Regions from separate parts of the Sphingomonas sp. PSPC2-2 genome, predicted to be linked through region 1. Evidence: riboswitches for the same ligand, from Rfam matches in the RefSeq annotation. Region 1 holds a riboswitch; the other holds the start of a gene.
The links. A riboswitch is a leader RNA that binds a small molecule or an ion and turns the genes downstream of it on or off. The one in region 1 is predicted to bind cobalamin.

Region 1 (5,153 bases):
AACGCCGCCCATTCGAAGAAACCGGCGGCATCGAGGATCAAGCTGATCAGGATGATCGCGACGAACGCGCCCGTCGCATTCCACACGATATTCCATACCACCGGGATGTCGGCGAGGGTGATCGCGCCTGCCAGCAACGCGACGATGGCACCGCCCATCGCGCTCCAGCCAATGCCAAGCCCGCGCGGTTGCCAGATGACGAGCGTAATCGTCGCGAGAAAGATCAGAACGGCGGTGAGCATCAGCCGACGCGCTGGCCGTGCGCGTCGATTACTTGCTCGCCATCTTCCTTGGTGAACGCCCCTTGTTGCGGCGCAGGCAGCAAATCGAGCACCAACTCGGACGGGCGGCAGAGCTTCACGCCGAGCGGCGACACCACCAGCGGGCGGTTGATCAGGATCGGATGCGCCATCATCGCATCGACCAGCGCGGCGTCGCTCAGGCTCTCATCGTCCAGGCCAAGCTCGGCATAGGGCGTGCCCTTTTCGCGCAGCAGATCGCGCGGGCGCATTCCGGCGCGGTCGATCAACTGCTCCAGCAGCGCGCGCGATGGCGGCGTCTTGAGATATTCGACGACGTGCGGCTCGATCCCTGCGTTGCGGATCATCGCCAGCGTGTTGCGCGACGTGCCGCAGGCCGGATTGTGATAGACGATGATATCGGTGGCGATCGGGTCGGTCATGCGTGTCCCTCCTTAGTACAGCGGCTGCGCAGCACGGTGTCGGCGAGCTGCCCGCAAATCTCCGGATTGCCGTCGCAGCAATCCTCCATGAGATATTCGAGTAAGCGCGCCATGCTGTCGTGCCGCGCGGAATAGATGACCGAACGCCCATCGCGGCGACTCGATACCAATTGGGCGTGCGACAGAATCTGGAGATTGGTCGACAAGCTATTGGCGGGAACGTCCAGCCGCCGCGAGATCTCGCCCGCCGCGAGCCCTTCGGGACCGGCCTGGACCAGCATGCGGAACACGCTGAGCCGCCCGGCATGGGCGAGCGCGGACAACGCGGAGACGGCGGTATATATTTCCATAGTTCTACTATAATAGAATTATGGAGTGATGCAAGGGCCTGCTATGGCGCTCCGTCATCCGGGGCGGTGCCCGGATGACGGAGCTGGTGCTCAGAAGCGGGCGCGGACGCCACCGTAAACCGCGCGGCCCGGATTGGCGAAGCTGAACACGTCCTCATAATGCGCGTTGTTGAGGTTCTCGATCCGGCCGAACAGCGCGAAGTGCTTGGTCAGCTTCACGTCGCCATTGAGGTTGAGCAGCACATAATCGTGCAGCCGTACCGTGACCGGAACATAGGATGGATCGGTAAACGCCACGTCGCTGGTATCGCCATTGTAGCGCGCGACGGCGGTAAAGCCGAAGCGATCGTGCGGCGCGCGCCACCCGAGCGCGACGCTGGCGATATGGCTCGGGCGGCGCACTTCCTCCATGCCATTCTCGCGCGCGTGGAGATAGGTATAGGCCGCGTCGATCCGCCACGCGGTGCCGATGCGGGCGTTGAGGAACGCCTCGACGCCGTGTTGGCGTGATTTGGTGGTGCGGTTGGCGGGTGTGGCGACGAAATTGGGTGCCGGATAGGTGGTGTAGATCTCATCCGACAAACGGCTGTCGAAATAGGTCGCGCCGATCAGCACATGGCCGTCGACGAAACTCTGCTCGATCCCGGCTTCCCAGCCCTCGGAGCGTTCCGGCTTCAGGCCCGGATTGCCGATGAAGCGCCCGTCGCTATAGCCGTAGAGTTCATAAAACCCCGGATTTTTCACGCCCGATCCCGCCGCTGCGCGAACCCGCGTACCGCTGTCGAAGCGATAGCTGCCCTGCACGCGATAGGTGGTGGTGTCCTGGAAGCGGTTGTTGAGGTCCTGCCGCAGCGACGCGCCGAACGCCGCATGCTCGCCCAGCGTCAGGTCATATTGTCCGACGATGCCGACATTGTCGACTTGCCGCCGCCCGGTGAAGGCAAAGCCGGTCGGATCGGTATTGCGATAGCGTTCGCGTTCGATATCGACCGCGACGGTAAACTGATGGCGCAGCGCGCCCTGGTTGAGCTTGAGCGTCGATTCATACGAGCCCTTAAGCCGCTGACCCGTGTCGCCATAGGTGCGCGCGGTCGCACCATAGCCATTGCGCGTGGTATCGGCGATTTGCCCGGTCAGCGCCTGCGTCCACTTGCCGTCGAGCAAATCGAGCTCGCCGCGCAGCAGGCCGTAAACCGCTTCGTTGATGAAATGCGCGCCCGGCGTGTCGATCGTATAGCCAAAGGTCTTGCTGGCGGAGTTGCTGTCGCTGTCGTTGAAATCGGCCTGGGTACGGGCATAGCGCGCGACGGCGGTGACGCGCGCATTGGATGCGGGCGACCACGTCGATTTGAACGACACCGCGCCCGAATCATTCCCGAGATTGCGCGTTCCCCCACGCGCGTTGGGGGTACCGCCGGTGGTGTTGAGCGTTCCCGACAGGGCATAGTCGAACGTGCCCGACACACCCGCAATGCGCGCGGCGGTGTTGACCGTGCCGAAGGAGCCACCCTCGATCCGCGCACTGATGCCTGGCGCTTCGCGGCCGGTCAGCGTGATATATTGGATTACCCCGCCGATCGCATCGGAGCCATAGATCGCGCTTTGCTGGCCGCGCAGGACTTCCACGCGCGCGACCTCGTCGGCGATCAGCGTGCCGAAATCGAATTCACCGGCATAGGGGTCGGACACTTCGATCCCGTCGATCAATACGAGCGTGTGGTTGGCCTCGGCCCCGCGCAGGCGGACTTGGGTCTGGCCGGGGATGCGGCTGACCGCGACGCCGGGCACGTCGCGCAGGATGTCGGAGACGGTGCGGGTCTGGCGTTGACCGAGCGCATCGGCATCAAGCACGGTGACCGAGCCGCCAATCTGATCCGCACGCAGCGGGGTGACGGTGGAGCGGATGCCAGTGACGACGATGGACGAAGTGTCGTCGGTCGCTTGTGCGGGCACCGGATCGGGGGCGACCTGAGCGAAGGCGGTGGCGGGGAGCAGCAGCGCGGCGAGCGCGGCCGAGGAAAGCAAAGTCTTCATGGCGTAAACGAGTCCCTTGGGCGTCGAGCGACAAGGGCCGGGGCGTCCGCTGCGAACGGTCGGGACACGCCACCGGACGGACGCATAAGCGCCCGGCACCGCCCCCGATGCGGCCCCAGCCGCACGTTCGTCGCTCAGACGAAAAGCGTTTCGCGCCTGGCCAATCCCATGAGCCGGGCAAGAGCGACCCGCGCCGGTCGGTCTCCTGGCTCACGGGTCATCGCGCGATGCGCGCCTTCCCAGGTGGTCCGCCACGGTGGCGGGCTTTCCCAGTGGCTGCGGAGCCGTTGCCGGTTCCGCCTGCGCGTCGTGCTCGCCGCTTACAGTTGCAGGGACAGCTGCAGATTTGCACGGAGCGTGCGCACTGCATTCCCGGTACCGGCGCGAAGCTGGATGGCTCCTCGAAAGGGGCCATCACGAGGCGTGGGATAGGACGGGCGTTGCGATAAGCCAACCGATTTTCGCGGTGGTCCGTTCTGGACGCGGGCGCGGTTAGGCGGCGGCAGGCCGCGTGCCGCCGGCGAAGGTGACCGGCAGCTTCAGGAAGACGGTGCCGCCAGGGCTGGGCGGTGGCAGGGCACCCGCGCGAATGTTGACCTGAAGCGATGGCAGGATCAGCGTTGGCGCGGCCAGCGTGCGATCGCGCGCCTCGCGCATAGCGACAAAGGACTGTTCGCTCACCCCCACATGCACATGGACGTTGGCGGCGGTTTCCTCCGCTACCGTGGTTTCCCAGCGATAATCGGTGCGCGTCGCGGGCAAATAATCATGGCCGACGAACAGCCGCGTGTGCGGTGGCAGCGCCAGGATCTTGCCGATCGAGCGATAGAGCGTCGCCGCATCGCCGCCCGGAAAATCGGCGCGCGCGGTGCCGTAATCGGGCATGAACAGCGTGTCGCCGACAAAGGCGGCATCGCCGATCAGATAGGTGCTGCAGGCGGGGGTGTGGCCGGGCGTATGCAACACGCCGATCGACAGGTCCCCGAGCGGCAAATGATCGCCTTCCTTGAGCAACAGGTCGAACTGGCTGCCATCGGGCGCAACATCGTCAAGCTCGAACAGATCGGCAAAGACATGCTGAACCGCCGTAATGTGGGCGCCGATCGCGATCTTCGCGCCGGCGCGGTGCCGGATATGGTCGGCCGCCGACAGATGATCGGCATGGGCGTGCGTTTCCAGCACATAGACCAGATCCAGCCCCTGTTCCGCCACCGCCTGCAGCACGGCATCGGCCGACGCCGTGGACAGCGTGCCGCTCTTCGGTTCGAAATCGAGCACCGGATCCACGATCGCGGCGACGCCTGTCGCGGGGTCGCTGACCAGATGCGTCGCGGTGAAGGTCGCTGAGTCGAAAAAGGTCTGCACATGGGGATTGTGGTTGGGGCGGGGCATCGTTTTGGCTCCTTCTCGTCGCAATATAAGATATTGCTAAATTAGATTCAATGAATATATTGAGGCTATGGCTGACCCGACCACTTTCGACCCTGCGCGATTCGAGGCGAATGCGACCGCTGCGGCCAAGCTGCTGCGGGCGCTGGCGAACGAACGACGGCTGATGATCCTGTGCCAATTGACCGGCGGCGAGCGCTCGGTTGGGGAATTGCTGCCGCTGATCGGGCTGTCGCAATCCGCACTCTCGCAGCATCTCGCGGTGCTGCGCAGCGATGGGTTGGTGGCGACCCGGCGCGAGGGCGTGTCGATTCGCTATCGCATCGCCGATCCGGCGGCCGCGCAGGTGCTGGCGACGCTCGCGACCATTTTCTGTTCCGATGATGTGGAGACGTCCCATGCCGAAACCCTTGCTTCCGCTGACGCCTGAGGCGGTCGAGGCGCGCCTGCGCCAAGGTCATGCGCTGCTGATCGACATTCGCGAGGACGACGAATTCGCCCGGCGGCATATCGCCGGCTCGGTGTCGTGCCCGTTGTCGCGCTTCAGTGCAGCGGCCTTGCCCGAACGGCCCGGGATCGACGTGGTGTTCCTGTGCCGCTCGGGCATGCGGACTGCCACCAATGCCGCGCGGCTGGCGGCGCCGGTGGCGGGGCAGGGCTATGTTCTGGAAGGCGGCCTCGACGGCTGGGCGCGCGCC
Region 2 (5,153 bases), on a different contig from region 1:
GACCGTCGTCCCCCCGGCCCCCGCACCCGAGCATGTCGCGGTGTCGGTCCAGGCCGGCGTGGGGGACTATCGTGCTGGCGACACCATCTGGTGCGTGCGTATTCCACCGGCAGATTTCGCCCAGGCGCTCAACCGCGACGTTCTCGTTCCGCGCCCGGCAGGCCGTTTCCTGTTCGCACGCCTGATCGGGCGCGAGGACGGGAAGCTCCACCTTCTCCCGCTCGGCCCCGGTGCCCGCCAGCAAGTCGTCACCGATCCGCCATGGATCGCCACCGCCGTTACATTGGTTCGCGCTTTATGATCCGCACCCTGCTCTTCGCCGCGCTCCTCGCCGTGCAAGGCGCGGCTCCGCCACCGGCACCCCCGCCGCCCGTCACCACGGCGCAGATCCTCAACCGCTACCCGCATGACACCAGCGCCTTTACCGAAGGTCTGCTGATCGACCACGGCGTGCTGTACGAAAGCACCGGGCGGGAGGGACAATCGGACATTCGCCGCGTCGACTTGGCAAGCGGCCGCGTCCTGGCACGGACGAAATTGCCGCCGAGCCTGTTTGGTGAAGGCATCGTTGCATGGAAACAGCAACTGTTCAGCGTCACCTGGCATGGCGGCCAAGGGTTTCGCTGGTCGCTCCCGGGTCTCAAGCGCTCCGGCGGATTCCGCTATAGCGGCGAAGGCTGGGCGATGACCGATGACGGGCACGCGCTGATCCTGTCGGACGGCACGCCGGTGTTGCGCTTTCTCGATCCGACCACTCAGAAGGTCGTCCGGCGCGTGACGGTGACGATCAACGGCCGCTTGCTCGACCAGATTAACGAGCTCGAATATGTCGATGGCGAGCTGCTCGCCAATATCTGGATGACGCACTATATCGCGCGGATCGATCCGGTCAGCGGCAAGGTGCTCGGCTTCATCGACCTGTCCCCGCTCCTCGCGCAGGTGCAACTGACCGACCCCGATTCGGTTGCCAACGGCATCGCGTATGATCGCGCGGCGCGGAAGCTCTACGTCACGGGCAAGAACTGGCCTGCGCTGTTCGAGATCGCGCGACCCAAGGGGGCGTGATCCGGCTCTTCGCGATTTTGGGCAGGCTCTTGCCATGCAACAGGAAATGACGGTAGCGGCGGCGCGCGTCTGAAGGGCGACCGCGCGTCGGGACCCAAGCGGTTGAGAAGGGTCTGTTGGTTATGACGCACGCACCGTCGGCTTCGTCCCCGCCCCGCCAGGATGGTCTGCGCCGCCGCATCGGCTGGTTGTTCACGATCTTGATCCTGGCGAATATCGGCGCGTGGATTTGGGCGTTCACGCTGTTTCACGAACGCCCGCTGATGCTGGGCACCGCCCTGCTCGCCTGGGGTCTGGGGCTGCGCCACGCGGTCGATGCCGATCATATCGCCGCCATCGACAACGTCACCCGCAAGCTGATGCAGGATGGCCAGCGCCCGGTCAGCACGGGCTTCTGGTTTGCGATCGGCCATTCCGGGATCATCGCAATCGCGTCGGTGGCCGTCGCGCTGACGGCGAGCGCACTCGCCGGCATGGCGGTGCTAAAGCAGATTGGCGGCACCGTCGCCACCATCGTGTCGGCGGGGTTCCTGTTCGCCATCGCGGCGACCAATCTCATCATCCTGCGCGCGGTGTGGAAGACCTTTGCCCATGTCCGCGCGGGCGGTGCCTATGTCGATGAGGATATCGACTTGCTGCTGGCCGGGCGCGGCATCTTGGCGCGGGTGTTTCGACCGATGTTCCGCTTAGTCAACCGACCGTGGCACATGGCCCCGCTCGGTTTCCTGTTCGGGCTGGGCTTCGACACGGCGACCGAGGTCGCGATCCTCGGGCTGTCCGGACAGCAGGCCGCCGATGGCACCGCGATCGGCACCATCCTCGTGCTGCCGCTGCTCTTTGCCGTGGGCATGGCGCTGATCGATACCGCTGACGGGGTCGTCATGTTGGGGGCGTATGAATGGGCCTTCGTCAAACCGATCCGCAAACTCTATTACAACATCACCATCACGCTGATGTCGGCAGTCGTCGCGATCGTGATCGGCGGCATCGAGGCGCTGGCGCTGATCGGCGGAAAGCTGGGGTTGGCGGGCTGGCCGTGGGAGACGGCGGCACGGCTGGGCGAGCAATTCAACACGCTCGGGTTTGCCATCATCGGCCTCTTCGTGCTGTGCTGGATCGTCAGCTTCGGCATCTATCGCTGGAAACGCTTCGACGAGATCGAGGTCCGCCTGCCCGGCTGAACCCGGCCAACATGCCGCATTGGCATTGCCTGCGAACTCGGTTAAGCGGTGCTCGAATTCTCCGGAGAAATCCGGGGGTTCATGATCGCACCGGTGCCCCGCGAGGGGCTTGAATGGGAATGTGGTGCGGGAGCGTGCTCCCAAATCCACAGCTGTCCCTGCAACTGTAAGCGGATAGTGCGATGCGCAGGTCTCCCCTTTGCGGGAGCAGCCACTGGAACGCCACGCAAGTGGGGATCTGGGAAGGTGCGTATCAAACGGTGACCCGTGAGCCAGGAGACCTGCCAGTGCACCGGTCGCTCTTGCCCAGATCCAGGGGATGGTCTTGGCACGGTACTTCTCCGTCTGGGCGACGAAACTGTGCGGCTGGGGCTGCACGGTCGTGCGGCCATGGGCGCTCTCGCGTCGGTCCGGGTCGCACGCCGACCGGTCATGCGCCGGCAAGCCCCGTCCTGTGTTCGTCCTGGCGCGGGGAGATGTACCATGTCCGATCTTTCCAAGATCCCCGTCACCATCGTCACCGGCTTCCTCGGGGCCGGAAAAACCACCGTGATCACGCACCTGATCCGCAACGCTGGCGGCCGGCGGCTCGCGGTCGTCGTCAATGAATTCGGCACGCTCGGCATCGACGGAGATATTCTACAGGGCTGCGCCATTCCGGATTGCCCTGCGGAAAACATCGTCGAACTGGCCAATGGCTGCATCTGCTGCACCGTCGCCGACGATTTCATTCCGACCGTCGAACGCTTGCTGGCACTCGACCCTCGGCCCGATCATATCCTGATCGAGACCTCCGGCCTCGCCCTGCCCAAACCCTTGTTGAAGGCGTTCGACTGGCCCGCGATCCGCAGCCGCATCACCGTCGATGGCGTCGTCGCGCTGGCCGATGCCGAGGCGGTGGCGGCAGGCCGCTTCGCACCCGATCTCGCAGCGCTGGAGGCGCAACGCGCCGCCGACCCCGGCATCGACCATGAAACCCCGTTGTCCGAAGTGTTTGGGGACCAATTGGCCTGTGCCGATATCGTCCTGCTCACCAAGATCGATCTGGCGGGTCCCGAAGGCGTGGCAGCGGCACGCGCGATTATCGCCGCCGAGGCACCGCGACCGGTGCCGATCCTCGAGCTGACCGACGGCGTGGTCGATCCGCGCGTAATTCTGGGGCTTGGCGCGGCCGCCGAAGACGATATCGCGGCGCGTCCGTCGCATCACGATGGCGACGACGATCACGAGCATGACGATTTCGACAGCATCGTGCTCGACATCGGCGAAATCGCCGATCCCGCCGATCTGGCTGCCCGGATCGTGCGCATCGCGCAGCAGCACCAGATCTTGCGCGTGAAGGGATATGCTGCGGTGGCGGACAAGCCGATGCGGCTGCTGGTCCAGGCGGTCGGCACGCGCGTGCGCTACCATTATGACCGTCCGTGGCGGCCGGGTGAAGCGCGGCGCACCACGCTGGTCGTCATTGCCGAGCGCGACCATATCGATGGTGAGGCGTTGCATACGGCGCTGGTCGGCTGAGGCCAGCCCGTGCACGTCCTCTTCCGCGAAAGCCACGGTCTGGAGGAAGCCGCGATCCCGCAGGATCTGGGGCAGACCCCGGCTGACCTGGTCATCCTGTCCTTTTCGGACAGCGACCTTGGTGCGTTCGCGGGCGCATGGCACTCCGCGCGAAGATCCGGGCAAACGCTGCCTTCGCTCCGGTTGGCCAATCTCGCAGCGCTCGGCCATCCGCTGTCGGTCGACACCTATGTCGAGCGCACGCTGAGCGGTGCCAAAGCGATCCTCATCCGGCTCATCGGCGGCATGCCCTATTGGAGTTACGGGTTGCAGCAGGTCGAACTGCTTGCGCGGGCACGGGGGATTGCACTGGCGGTGTTGCCCGCCGATGGTCGCGCCGACGCACGGCTGGACGCCGTCTCCACCCTGTCCGCGCAGACGCTGCGCGCGCTGGCGCGCTTGTGCGACGAAGGCGGGCCCGAAGCGAGCGGAGCCGCGTTGACGCTGCTGGCGCGCGCCGCAGGATTGTGTTGGGACGATACGGTCACGCCCCGATCGTTGCCGCTGGCGGGCGGATGGCATCCCGATTGCGGGGTGGTCGATCCGGCCACTTTTGCGCGTGATCCCGATCGACCGCTGATCTTGCTCGTCTTCTACCGCGCTTATCTCGCGGCGCAGGACCTTGACCCCTTTGCCGCGCTGCATGGCACGTTCGAGCAGCGCGGTTTTGCGACTCTGTCGCTGTTCGGACCGTCGCTGAAGCACCCGCAAACGCGCGACCGGATCGCGGCGTGGATCGGCACACTATCGCCCGTCGCAATCCTCAACGCGACCGCATTTTCGGCGCGGGGCGAGGCTGGGGAAACACCGCTCGACGCGGCGGGGGTACCGGTGTTTCAAGTGGCGCTGGCAACCTCGGGACGCGCCGCCTGGGCAGACGGCACGCGCGGCCTGTCACCTGCCGATCTCGCCATGCATGTCGTATTGCCCGAGATTGACGGTCGGCTATTCGCCGGGGTCGCCAGTTTCAAGGAAGCGGGCACGCGCGATCCGCTGCTCGAATTTGCCCGGACCGCGCATCGGGCCGAGCCCGAGCGGATCACCGCGATCGCGGACCGGGTCGCTGGTTGGACTAGGTTGGCGGCCAAAGCCGTCGGCGAACGGCAAGTGGCGCTGGTCCTGTCCACCTATCCCGGCAAGACCTATCAGATGGCCCATGCCGTCGGACTGGATGCGCTGGCATCGGCCGAGGCGATTTTGGCCGATCTGGCAAGCGCGGGATATGACGCAGAGACGCGCGACGACCTCGCCGAGGGGCTTCGCTCCGACACTTTGACCTGGCCGCTGGCTGACTATCGCCGCGCGCTGGCGGCATTGCCCGAGGCCTTGCGACACGATCTTGCCGCA

Region 2: another riboswitch for cobalamin. It lies ahead of cobW (cobalamin biosynthesis protein CobW); the one in region 1 lies ahead of ACP7BY_RS15360 (TonB-dependent receptor plug domain-containing protein).

Annotation. Positions count from the first base shown of each region.
Region 1 covers NZ_JAFCWU010000008.1:172,978-178,130, forward strand. Annotated here, with positions in the region: gene ACP7BY_RS15345 (arsenic transporter) at 1-242, opposite strand, end outside; gene arsC (arsenate reductase (glutaredoxin)) at 242-682, opposite strand; gene ACP7BY_RS15355 (ArsR/SmtB family transcription factor) at 679-1,032, opposite strand; gene ACP7BY_RS15360 (TonB-dependent receptor plug domain-containing protein) at 1,123-3,066, opposite strand; cobalamin riboswitch at 3,245-3,464, opposite strand; gene ACP7BY_RS15365 (MBL fold metallo-hydrolase) at 3,559-4,458, opposite strand; gene ACP7BY_RS15370 (ArsR/SmtB family transcription factor) at 4,526-4,885, shown strand; gene ACP7BY_RS15375 (rhodanese family protein) at 4,854-5,153, shown strand, end outside.
Region 2 covers NZ_JAFCWU010000007.1:40,312-45,464, forward strand. Annotated here, with positions in the region: gene ACP7BY_RS13460 (helix-turn-helix domain-containing protein) at 1-301, shown strand, start outside; gene ACP7BY_RS13465 (glutaminyl-peptide cyclotransferase) at 298-1,065, shown strand; gene ACP7BY_RS13470 (HoxN/HupN/NixA family nickel/cobalt transporter) at 1,188-2,246, shown strand; cobalamin riboswitch at 2,321-2,549, shown strand; gene cobW (cobalamin biosynthesis protein CobW) at 2,730-3,767, shown strand; gene cobN (cobaltochelatase subunit CobN) at 3,777-5,153, shown strand, end outside.